DNA from 2 places in the Paenibacillus sp. FSL H8-0457 genome. Region 2 is predicted to be linked to the other one. Evidence: a T-box and tRNA genes for the amino acid it is inferred to sense, from the RefSeq annotation. Region 2 holds a T-box; the other holds one or more tRNA genes.
What was found. A T-box is a leader RNA that pairs with one kind of tRNA and senses whether it is charged. The one in region 2 lies ahead of MHI43_RS07605 (valine--tRNA ligase), so its partner is inferred to be a tRNA-Val.
Positions count from the first base shown of each region.

Region 1 (6,165 bases), 420 kb from region 2:
GTGTATACTACATGTCAAAAAACAAGTTGCGGACAATTTTGCACTTTGTGGTAAAATTTTTTTCTCGTGGTTCAAGGCTTGATCCTATCACGATTTTTGCGGCATTACGGCTCCGTTTCGAGCATATACTCCGTGTAAATACACAAGAAATTCGTTAAAATACACATAAGCATACTTGGACTATACATCATTTCATCAGGAGGTTTCATCCATTGACACTGACATTGCAAATGCTTGGCACCGGCAGTGCGTTTGCCAAGAACTACTATAACAATAACGCACTGATTCATGACGGAAATTTCACGCTGCTCATCGACTGCGGGATCACTGCTCCGTTGGCGCTGCATCAAATAAATAAGACGTTTAACGATGTGGACGCCGTGCTCATTACGCATATTCATGCCGACCATGTTGGCGGGTTGGAGGAGCTTGCATTTATTATGAAGATGAAATACGATCGCAAACTCCCGCTCTATATTGCTGAAGCGCTGGTGGAACCGATATGGGAACATACACTCAAGGGCGGCTTATATCAGCAGGGACATATTTCTTCCCTCCAGGATGTATTTGACGTGCATCCTTTGAAACCGGGCGTGAAGGCCGCTATTTCATCCGGAATCTCGGTGGAGCTGATTCATACGCAGCATATTCCGGGCAAAGACAGCTATTCGCTTTATTTGAACGATCGGATTTTTTACAGCGCGGACATGGTATTCGACCCCATCCTGCTGAAGCAATTGGTAAATGAACGGGATTGCGAAGTGATTCTGCATGAATGCCAGCTGCAGGGTCCGGGCGAGGTGCATACGACACTCGATGAACTGCTCAGCCTGCCTCAAGAAATTCAGGAGCGTACCTATCTGATGCATTACAGCGATGAGGTCGAAGCTTTCATCGGCAAGACCGGAAACATGGAATTCGTGGAGCAGCAGCGGGTATACGAATTGTAGTTCAATATGCGTCAATGCATAGTTTACGAGGGTTCCCGGGAATAATAAGGCCGGGAGGCGATTCATATGGATCAAGGACAACAAGAAGTTGTAGGCGTACGTAAAAATGGTGATGGCGACATCATCGAACTTAAGCTGGATAACGGCAGCGTCGTGGACTACAAGACGGCCCAACAGATGGCCAAGAATAAGGAAATCAAGAACCTGAACGTATTCCGTGGACGTGATGGAGACGAACATCTTCGTTCCAATGCGGATGGCGATCCAAGCAACAACCTGGACAATTTGCCGACGTTCTAATTTATGCGCAAAAAGACCTCGAGGCGATGCTCGAGGTCTTTTCTTTTTTGGGGACGATGCGTTAATGACCGGTATCTTATTTGGTTTGGTTATAGGCCTACAATTCCTTTTTCATGCGAACATGGGGAATGCCTGCATCATCAAACGGCTCGTCCGAAATCGTCTCATACCCCAGCTTGCGGTAAAAAGCCTCTGCCTGCACCTGTGCATCGAGCACGGAATATTGCAGTTTTAGTTCACGAGCCTGCGCTTCCAGCGCCATCATCAGCACACGGCCAATCCCTTTGGAACGGAACGGCTTCCGCACCGCGATCCGCTGCATTTTGGCGGAATCCTTATTGTAATAGGTAATACGCCCGGTTGCGGCGTACTGCCCCTCCGACTTGATCAAGACATGGTGTGCATCCGATTCCAGGCGGTCGTAATCATCGATCTCCAAATCGATCGGCACCTTCTGTTCTAGGACAAACACATCCTTTCGGATATCCAGCGCCTGCTGCAACTGCTCTTCCGTTGATACATTGATGATTTCTGCTGCCATTTCAACACCTCTTTATGTAGAATCAATTCCTCGTGATATCGCAGGTCGAGATATTATACAAAATATTCGTTTTCCTGTATAGTAGTAGAAGCTAACGTCTTCATGAAAGGAGCATTGCCTTTATGAGCATGGGAGCCACGATATTTTGGGCTGTGGTCATTGCTGCCCTGATCATCTATCCCACCTTCTGGACGATCAAAAAAGGTTATTCCCGCAAATGGGATGAGGAATAGCATCGGCCGTCTTACGACAAACCGCCAGCCTGCCAGCCGGCGGTTTGTTCTGCTCACTGTTCGTGCAGATCATCATGATGGTTGGCTCCGCGTTAAGCATAATGCCGTTCCTGGAGCTCTTTATGGATGAAGATCCCTTAACGTGTCCGCCGCATCCATCGGGGATACCGGCTCCAGCGCCCCGCTTCCCTGCTTGGAATATACATCCCGATCGACGGAACGCCCGTACACATCCAGCATCACGGGCGCTGCAGGGGCATGCAGCGGCTCCAATTGCACCGATGTTCTTTCCGGGACACTGCAGCCGCCGCCCGCAATAGATACCGCCAATAACGAGAGCACCAGTCCTGCTCGCTTGATACGATGGGATTTCCCACCTGTCATGCCATTCACGCTCCTTCATTGGCAAAATCATGCTGTATTTAGTCTGAACCGGAACGTGGTATTTTATAACGAGAAAACCATTGACAGCCGCCTTGTCTGCTGGTAATATATGAATTACCTTTTTAAATATTTCATGATCTGTTAGCTCAGCTGGGAGAGCACTATCTTGACAGGGTAGGGGTCAGTGGTTCGAGCCCACTACAGATCATCACAAGGAGTCCTTGCATAGCAAGGGCTTTTTTCTTTTCTTCTAATGGTTGTCTATCTGAATTTCACTTTTGGGGACGAATTGGGGGACATAGTCAGTTAGACACTACTTTTAAGACCACTTTTTGGTCTTATTTGACCTCTCTACGCCAACGGGATTACATTTGCCGAGTATTTTCAATTTGCCGAAACTATGTCATTAATCTTGATCCATTCCCATTCGCCTATTCCGGTAGCCAGCTTGATTTCACGTCGGTAAGTGTGAATTACGGATACAGTGCCGGTCAGTTCCTGGTCCTCATATTCATCGAATAAACGCAATTTGATTGTACGGTGCATATGAAATGACTCTGCAAGCGCCTGCTCAATCAATTCCATTTCCTGCGGATCAAGAACCGGTTTATTCTTCCTTCCCTCTTCCAGCTGCCGGCGGATGATAGTTTCTTTATGTTCCGGAAGCATCATCCGGCTGGATTCCCAAAGACCGTTACCTTCAAGCTTTTTACGAGTCGTTGTCATTTATAGTGTCCTCCGATCTTAGCCGACGTGATGTTAAAACATTTACGCAATTTCGTTACATCACAGCCTTATTATGTATACAAAAAAACCTTGAGGTTATTTAAACCCCAAGGATTTTTCGTTATTCTTCTTTCCAAACAGTATACCAATGTGTTGCTGTAGATTTATCATCATCTATGTACCAAAAAAAGTACTCCACTCCATCAACTGTAATGTAATGTAATGGCGTGAAAAAGTCTCTGCTATACTGACTTTTTGGGTACATATAACCCGCTTTTACTTTACATGGGTTACAATATTGAGGCGTTATCTCAGATTCTGTCTGTGAGATAGGACTTGCAGATACTGGCGCTGCTACAGTCATAAAAGCAGCAATGATAGAAGAGAATATTACAAATTTTTTCCCCATTCTAACCACGCTAACACCTCCAGATATTTATAAAAGTTAATTTACATAACCCATATCAATTGTATCATTTGGATATTATTGGAGTATATAGTATGTTAGAACCATTAAATGGTATGATTATGTATATTTTATTCTGGATTTATCTTTGTCAATTGTCGCATTTGTCCGGGCTATTTTTAGAATAGATGACATGACATTAATCCTACCATTACTTCTCGCCTCTTTATTACATAGCCAAGCGCTATAATTCAGGTAAAGAGGCATTTCTATGTTTATTGAACCGATGTTACTCGCAACAGCGCCCGCTCCATTCTCAGACTCGCGCTTCATATTTGAACCAAAAATCGATGGCCACCGCTTGATTTTTTCGCAGCAGAATGGCGTTGTTCGCCTATACACGCGCCATAACAACGACTGTTCTCGCCAATACCCTGAGATAGCCAACGCTATATTTCCGCATGACATCGTATTGGACGGCGAAATCGCGTGCGTTGATCCCGCGACTGGCAACTCGGATTTTGAAGCGGTTATGACCCGATTCCAGGCGAAGAAGACGGATAAAATTACAGCTTTAGCCGGAACTCTGCCGTCTACATTCGTCATATTCGACTTGCTGCAGTATTACGGTCAGGATTTGCGATGGCTGCCACTAATACAGCGGAAAGAAATACTCTCGTCTATTCCGCTACCGTCCCTAGCTTCGGTATTGTTCCGTTCAGCGAAGGCGACGGCGAAGCCCTGTTTACTCAAATAGAAAAACGGGAGATGGAGGGCATTGTCGGTAAGCGGAGATTTGCTACTGGGTAAATCGATCAGGAGGCTGTAATACCCTACTTCACCGATAGAAGACAAAGAAAAAGGACCCCCGATAGCCTAAGCCGGTAGGGATCCTCTCACATAAATACAACTGTTCAAATCACGTAGGGTCTTTGTCATCCGGGGGAGTATTATACCCAGAAAGAACCTAAAATGATGACCAACAAGATAAAGAGAACAAGAACTGCTCCGACTGAGTTTTTACCGCCGTATCCACCTTCGTAACCAACTTCACCCATGAGGACTCCTCCTTTCAACGATCTGATACAAAGTATTCAAAAACTCAAGCAATGCTAGGGCCAATATTCTTATTAACAAAAAAAAACGCCAGCCTAAGCCAGCGAGGTTCTTTTTACCGATGCGGCGCTGACCATATGGATATCACGGGTTGTGTTACCCGAGTTTTTTCTCCTTCCCGTCAATGCGGACGGAAAATAGAGCATATGACACCGTACAAAAAGAGGAAGCTGTCACAAAAGCCATAAAAATGACTGCGGGACAGCTTCTTCTTTTTTAAAGAAGGAAACCTGAGTTGTAGTTGGCGGGCTACACTCTCATGTATATTCACAGAAATGCCACTTTGCTAATCATTTTCAAATGTACATCATCAAAAAAAATACAAAGGGGCTGCAACAACTCCCTCACGTTAAAAACCTCCTCCTCCACCCAAGCAGCAATCGAAATAGGCTTGAAAATTAGGCTAAACACTTAGTTAATCACCCAAGCTTATACATAAGTGACCACATATTAATAATCTGACTCTAAAACAAAGGAGGAATAACCATGAGCGCTGATGCCGGGTATGGCTATGGCCGTAGTGCTACTTTTGTCTTGGTTCTGTACATTCTTCTCGTTATCATTTTGGCAGCAGGTTTTTGGGTCTAAAAACTGATGAAAACAGAGGCTGTTCCAAAAGCCATGAAAATGGCTGCGGGACAGCCCTCTTCATAACAAAAAAATCATTCCGGGGTAAAATGAAAGTGCCGCTAAACCATCAAAAAAGACCCTGCCAGCCAGTAATAGGCCCGAAGGGTACTCGTGTTATTTGTTTAATTTCTGGAGAATATTTTTTTCCAAACGGAGGAAGACGATTGCCGCCTCTTCGCGGATCAAAGGATCTCCGGGGCAGTTGCCATCGAAAAGCCCTTTCTTTTTCGCTGCATCCCAAAAGTCTTGATCAGACCCAAAAAAGCCCAACTCATAAATACCTTCCGATTGGCTTCTTCTCCAGCTTAATTGATAAAGATGTTTTTCGAATGACATATATAATCCATCTAATTTGAATCCATTCAGTGTGTCCAACGGAAATTCCGTAGTTACTGTAATATAATTACGAATCGTTAGATTCGTCCAACCGAAATTCAAATCATAGATGAATCGGTTGGAATCATAAAATTTAAAGTTGATTTGGCATCCTTCGTACTTTCCAGGGATACGTGATATAAAATGAAATTCGGCTCGTGTCCCCTCATCCGTGCAATCTCTAAGCACAGGCATCTCTATACCTCCTGCCGAATCAATGTGTCGTCCAGTAATCCGCAGCTCTTTCCACTCTTTGAACGGGCTGTGCCTCTTCTTTCAGTACAATCAGGCTCTGCAATTCCCGCTTGTTCTTAAACATAATATAGCCTTGTTCCTCCAATGAAGCTATGCCCTCCATAATTTCATTCGGTTTACGTCCCGTTAGGTACTTAAGTAACCGCAAGGTCGGGACACGGCTGCGATGCGCCGGATAGTTGATCAAAATTCGGAGCAGTTTTCGTTCCAGATCAGGAAGCATGCGAACCTCTTCCTTTCTGGGGCCTC
Region 1 covers NZ_CP150293.1:2,195,516-2,201,680, reverse strand. The annotation lists gene MHI43_RS09560 (MBL fold metallo-hydrolase) at 213-950, shown strand; gene MHI43_RS09555 (DUF3892 domain-containing protein) at 1,017-1,250, shown strand; gene MHI43_RS09550 (GNAT family N-acetyltransferase) at 1,348-1,791, opposite strand; gene MHI43_RS09545 (hypothetical protein) at 2,145-2,408, opposite strand; tRNA gene MHI43_RS09540 (tRNA-Val) at 2,544-2,616, shown strand; gene MHI43_RS09535 (YolD-like family protein) at 2,793-3,134, opposite strand; gene MHI43_RS09530 (hypothetical protein) at 3,256-3,552, opposite strand; gene MHI43_RS09525 (hypothetical protein) at 3,812-4,297, shown strand; gene MHI43_RS09520 (sporulation protein YjcZ) at 4,491-4,598, opposite strand; gene MHI43_RS09515 (sporulation protein YjcZ) at 5,143-5,244, shown strand; gene MHI43_RS09510 (hypothetical protein) at 5,401-5,856, opposite strand; gene MHI43_RS09505 (hypothetical protein) at 5,876-6,139, opposite strand; gene MHI43_RS09500 (hypothetical protein) at 6,129-6,165, opposite strand, start outside.
Region 1: it encodes a tRNA-Val, which carries the amino acid that the T-box ahead of MHI43_RS07605 (valine--tRNA ligase) is inferred to sense. The anticodon was not compared.

Region 2 (6,165 bases):
GAACCTTTGTTAAAAAAGCGCATGTGGAGCCTTTTCCGTTCGTTCCGGCCACGTGGATAAATTTTAATCGACGCTCCGGATGGCCGAGCAGCTCCATCAATCGCTGAATTCTATCCATGCCAGGGCGGATTCCAAACGGAATCAGCCCATTGATCCAAGCTACCGCTTCCTCATAGGTATGGAACGGAGCTGCGGCTGCAGCTGCCGATTGATCAACCATCGTTCTCACCTTCTGGTCCAGATTCATCTTGCCCATTAGCCTCTCAATTCTTCGATGCGCGCAATCACTTTTCTGCGTTTGTCCGAGTAATCCGCGAGTTTCGCCCGTTCTTCCTCAATCACCTTCTCGGGTGCTTTCGATACGAAACCAGGATTGTTCAGCTTCTTCTCCACACGCTCGACTTCGCTGTTCAAGTGCTGAATTTCCTTCTCCAGACGCGTGATCTCCTGAGCGATATCGATCAGTCCGGCAAGCGGCAGATACATCTCAACACCTGTCACCACGGCGGTCATCGCTTTATCCGGCGCCTCAAGCGCAAGGGAGGACTCATACTCCGACGTGTTGCAGAAGCGGCGAATATAATCGGAATTGCGATCGATAATGCCGGCAATTTGCCCGCTTACCGGTTTCAATTGCAGTTCTACTTTTTTGCTCATCGGCACGTTCACTTCCGCCCGGATGTTGCGTACGGCACGGATCACATCCATCAGCAGGTTCATTTCGGTTACGGCTTCCGCATTCTCAAACGCCTCGTCATAGGTCGGCCAAGAAGCCAGCATGACGGTCTCGCCTTCATGCGGCAAATGCTGCCAGATCTCTTCGGAGATGAACGGCATGAACGGGTGAATCAAGCGCATCGTGCGGTCCAGCACATAGGCAAGCACCGACTGCGTCTTTTTCTTGGCTGCTTGATCCTCGCCATACAGGGACAGCTTGGCAAATTCGATATACCAGTCACACAGATCATCCCAGATGAAATTGTAGAGCAGTCGACCGGTTTCGCCAAATTCGTAGGCATCAATTAGACGCGTAATGTCGCGGGAAGTTTCGTTCAAACGGTGCAAAATCCACCGGTCCGCGGTTCCCAGCTCTCCGGAAATGTCGATATCCGCCGCCGTGAAGCCCTCCAGGTTCATGAGCGCAAAGCGCGACGCATTCCAGATTTTGTTAGCGAAGTTACGCGCTTGCTCCACGCGTTCCCAGCGGAATCGAAGATCCTGACCCGGCGTGCTGCCGGTCGATATCATATAACGCATAGCGTCTGCGCCATACTGTTCAATAACCTCGAGCGGGTCGATGCCGTTGCCCAGCGACTTGGACATCTTGCGGCCTTCGCTATCCCGAACCAGGCCATGGATCAGCGTGTCCTTAAACGGCATTTGACCCGTAAATTCAAGTCCTTGGAAAATCATCCGCGACACCCAGAACGGGATGATGTCGTAACCCGTCACGAGAACGCTTGTGGGATAATAACGTTTGAAATCCTCGCTGTCCTGGTCCGGCCAGCCCATGGTCGAGAACGGCCAGAGCGCGGAGCTGAACCAGGTATCCAGCACATCCTCGTCCTGTCTCAGATCATCCTTGCCCAGCTTCGCGCGGGCTTCCTCTTCATTCATGGCAACAACCACTTCGCCCGTGGATTCCGAATACCACGCCGGGATCCGGTGACCCCACCACAATTGACGGGAAATGCACCAATCGCGTACATTCTCCATCCAGTGCAGATAGGTTCGCTCGAACCGGTCAGGCACGAAGTTCACGCCCTTGCCGGATTTTTGCGCATCCACGGCTGCTTCCGCAAGCGGCTGCATCTTAACGAACCACTGCGTCGACAGGTAAGGCTCGACCACCGCACCGGATCTTTCGCTATGGCCAACCTGATGGACATGGTCTTCGATGCGAAGCAATACGCCCGATTCCTTCATGTCGCTGACGATCTGCTTGCGGCATTCTGCACGGTCAAGGCCCTGGTATTTGCCGGCAAACTCATTCATCGTTCCGGATTCATCCATTACGGTAATTTGCGGCAGGTCATGTCTCAGCCCCATCTCGAAGTCGTTCGGATCATGCGCCGGCGTAATTTTAACCGCACCGCTGCCGAAGTCCTTCTCCACATACTCATCCGCTATAACCGGAATCTCGCGGCCCACGATAGGCAGCACCAATGTCTTGCCGATCATGTCTTTATAGCGCTCGTCTTCCGGATGAACGGCGACGGCCGTATCGCCGAGCATGGTCTCCGGACGGGTGGTTGCCACGGTAATGGAGCCGCTGCCGTCCTTCAGCGGATATTGCAGGTGATACAAATGGCCGTTGACCTCTTTGTACTCCACTTCAATATCGGACAAAGCCGTACGGGCAGCCGGGTCCCAGTTGATGATGCGTTTGCCGCGGTAGATGAGCCCTTTATCGTAAAGCTTGACGAATACTTCCCGTACGGCTTCGGACAATCCCTCGTCGAGCGTGAAACGTTCTCTGGAGTAATCGAGGGACAGGCCGATCTTGGACCACTGGTCACGGATCGTGTTTGCGTACAGGTCCTTCCATTCCCACACCTTCTCCAGGAATTTCTCGCGTCCCAGATCGTAACGGGTAACGCCTTCTTCGCGAAGCTTCTGCTCTACCTTGGTTTGCGTGGCGATGCCCGCATGGTCGGAGCCGGGGAGCCACAGCGCATCGTAGCCCTGCATCCGCTTCACGCGAATCAGGATGTCCTGCAGCGTAAAGTCAAGCGCATGGCCGATATGGAGCATGCCCGTAACGTTAGGAGGAGGAATAACAATCGTGTAAGGCTCCGCGTCCGGTCGCTTGCCGGCTTCAAAAAAGCCGCCTTCCTTCCAGTACGGATACCATTTTTGTTCGGCTGCCTTCGGATCATACGTCGTCGGCATTTCTAACTGGGATTGGTTTTGTTTTTGATCCATATTTTCGTACCTCCGATACTGTTAATCAGTTTTGCCAACCCGAAACGTTTTAGCCTCCGGGCGTGTTCGTGGATATCATAGTTGGCGTGAAACAAAAAAAGCCCTTCGTCCTCAAAGGACGAAAGACTGTTCTCTCGCGGTACCACCTTTGTTTCGTGCTTACATGGTTCAGCAACCGTTGTCCTCCCATGAAGAACATGAAAGGCTTTCGGTCAAGCACGACACTTTACGCAGATAACGGCTGCGGCCGGCGAACTCTAACCAGGGTAGCAATCGATCCTACTCTATCTCAAGTCCGCAACTCCGGGGCGACTTCGGCAAGCTGGTTCCTGCGGAATCTCACAGCGCTTGGTAGCAATTCCGCTCTCTGAAGGCCATACCTTCCTACTCTTCCCGTTCAACGTTGTTCTAGCTTTTTGAATACCTGTACATATACTATTCAAATATAACGTGGTTGTTCCATATAGTCAATATTTCGAGTGTTTCCGAACGATTTAGACATCATACCTGCCGATTCAAACAAATCCTTGTTCGCTGTAACATACAATCCAAGCTCGCTGCGCTTCCTCTCCTCCAAACCGGTTCCCCGCAGCACAAAAAGCAGGCCAAGGCTGCCTGCCTCGGCCTGCTTCATTCTAGCCCCATGACGACTTCCCGATTACTGGGGAATATACAATACCTGGCCTTCTTCCACATTCTGCTCGGACATGCGGTTATACAACAACAGCTCTCGCGGCGTCAGCTGATAGCGCTCGGCAATCACGTCGAGTGTCTCCTCACGCTGAACAATGCACATCCGGACCTTACGGAATGGCGTTTCCTCCCGGCGGTTGCCCAGGAAAAGACTCTTCCATTCCACATCCTCGGACAAAACGGCATCCACCGATTCTTCGATGGCCTGTTCCTCGTCTCGAGCAGCTTGTTCCTGATCCTGAACCGTTCTGCTCGATTGAAGCAATGAGGAGAAGCCTACGCCCGAAGCGGTATTGGCGGTGCTGTTCTTCGCGTTGAAGGCAACCTTCAGCTCCGGTTTGGACGGAGCCTCTTCGACTTGAAGGGAAACCTCCTCCTCTATCTCCTCCAAGGGTTCGGCTTCCTCGGCAAAAACAGGCTGGGCTTCCTCCGTTTCCGGGGAATCCAATACCGGCAGGGCTTGAACCTCTTCGCTTTTGCGCTCAATGACGCCCGGGAAGTCGGCTGCCGGTTCTTCCTGCTGCGGCTCCGGCTGGGCCGCAGCCCGTTCGAACTGCCATACACTCGGAGTCGACGGCTCAGCTGGCTGAAATTCCGTCTCATTATGTAAGGCATATTCGACCGTATCCTGGGCTTCAGGCGTACCGGAGATGCTTACCGTTCGGTCCGAGTCCTGCGCATCCTGAATTTGATTCTCGTATTCCGCCCAAGATGCCAGATACTGCTGCGTGCGCGCATCCGCCTCGGACTCTTGGACTCTGGGCTGAGCCTCGTTGAAATAAGAAGGCGAAGGCGTAGTCGCTTCAGCGTTGGCTCCGCCGCTTTGATACGGTTCATACGGATTGGCTGCGAACTGCTGCTCTACGCCTGCATACATATCATTCGCTTCAGGAGCATGTACCACTGTGAATTCCTCATTGGTCCATACTTGGTCACGAGCTCCCGGAGCCGCCGCCTGGATTCCTTTGAGCGATAAAACCCCCGTTATGTTCAAGCTGCGCTTGGATAACAGATCCACGTCAAAATTCTCGATCTCGACCGCGATGTCATCCAATGACGATACCCGGTTCAGCGGGACCGTGATCTCGACCGGAATCCAATGCTCGAGCGGCTCCGTCTCTCCTGCTTCGGTATCCCCTTTATACAGGCCTGCTAGAAGCAGATGGCCCCGAAGCGTGGCCTGGTCCTGCTGGCTGATCACCTGAATGTGCGGGATCAACTCCGCCTCTTCCAATTCATCGATTCCCGGCAAATCTTCCGTCAAATTAATACGCTCGTAAATATCGAACCGCAATCCGTAGGACTGGTCAAACACGGGAATGTCCTCCTTTTTGGCATATACTATCCGTGATCTGTCATCACGGCATGAGCCTAAGTTTTGCCACTCAATTTATCTATATGCCGAAAACAGGAGAGCATGACTTTTTTGCGAATTGCGCATGGAAGTTACCGGGCATTCAGGGCTGCTGCAGCATCCCCTATTGGTTCGATCCCTCTATGATTCGCTCTCTTAACTCCATCATATCCTGAGGCCACGGCGCCGGCACCTCGATGCTCTCGCCCGTAAAAGGATGATGGAACAACAGGCGTTCGCCATGCAGCGCTTGGCGCGCAAACGTCCCTGGTCCTCCATACAAGACATCCCCCAGAAGCGGATGTCCCATATGGCTTAGATGGACCCGGATCTGATGCGTGCGGCCGGTTTCAAGGCGAATGTGCAGGAGACTGGCTTTCGGATACGCTTCGGCTGAGAGAATATGCGTGATCGCGGCCTGCCCCGTTAATGAAACCCTCCGGCGGCTTGCATGATAGCGGTCCTTGCCGATCGGCAAATCGATGCGCTTCAGCTCCTGCGATACCCTTCCTTGAACGATCGCCGCATACATTCGAATGATCTTCTTCTCCCGCATGGCCTCGTCAAGCTTCAGCTGAGCGTATTCGTTCTTGGAATACAGCACGGGACCCGTCGTATCTTTGTCCAGCCTATGGATGTGCCGGACTGCCGCGTGAATCCCCTCTGCTTCGTAATAGGCGGCCACGACATGATTCAGCGTTGTCTCCCGGCTTTCGTTGTCCGGATGGACCGCCATGCCGGCCGGTTTGTTCACGACCAGGCAGAAATCGTCCTCGTACAACACTTGAAGCTCCTGCCACCTCGGTTCGATGCCGTATTCCCGATAAGGAAAAAGGACCAGCCGAAGCCGGTCCCCTCTCCATTGTATCCCCTGCTCATGATGAAGCTTGCGATACAGCTTCTCGGGCATACCGACCGTTTCCAGAAGCCACTTGGCGGCGGCCTCGTCCCGATCCGGCTGGCCCAACAGCGCCTTGCCGGGCGTCATCTCAAGCCATTCGCCGCGCTTACTCCAGCTGCCCCCGTAACTCATAGGCTTTTGAAGGCGTTATAATTGGCTTCGATGGTAGCATCGATATCTTCCACCGTATGGGCCGCCGAGATGAACATGCCCTCGAATTGGGAAGGAGGCACGCTGACTCCCTCTTGCACCATCGCCGCAAAATAGCGGCGGAAACGGTCCAGGTCACTCG
Region 2 covers NZ_CP150293.1:1,775,902-1,782,066, reverse strand. The annotation lists gene MHI43_RS07610 (folylpolyglutamate synthase/dihydrofolate synthase family protein) at 1-220, opposite strand, end outside; gene MHI43_RS07605 (valine--tRNA ligase) at 256-2,925, opposite strand; T-box leader at 3,037-3,335, opposite strand; gene MHI43_RS07600 (hypothetical protein) at 3,365-3,559, opposite strand; gene MHI43_RS07595 (LysM peptidoglycan-binding domain-containing protein) at 3,584-4,933, opposite strand; gene MHI43_RS07590 (RluA family pseudouridine synthase) at 5,097-6,005, opposite strand; gene hemL (glutamate-1-semialdehyde 2,1-aminomutase) at 6,002-6,165, opposite strand, start outside.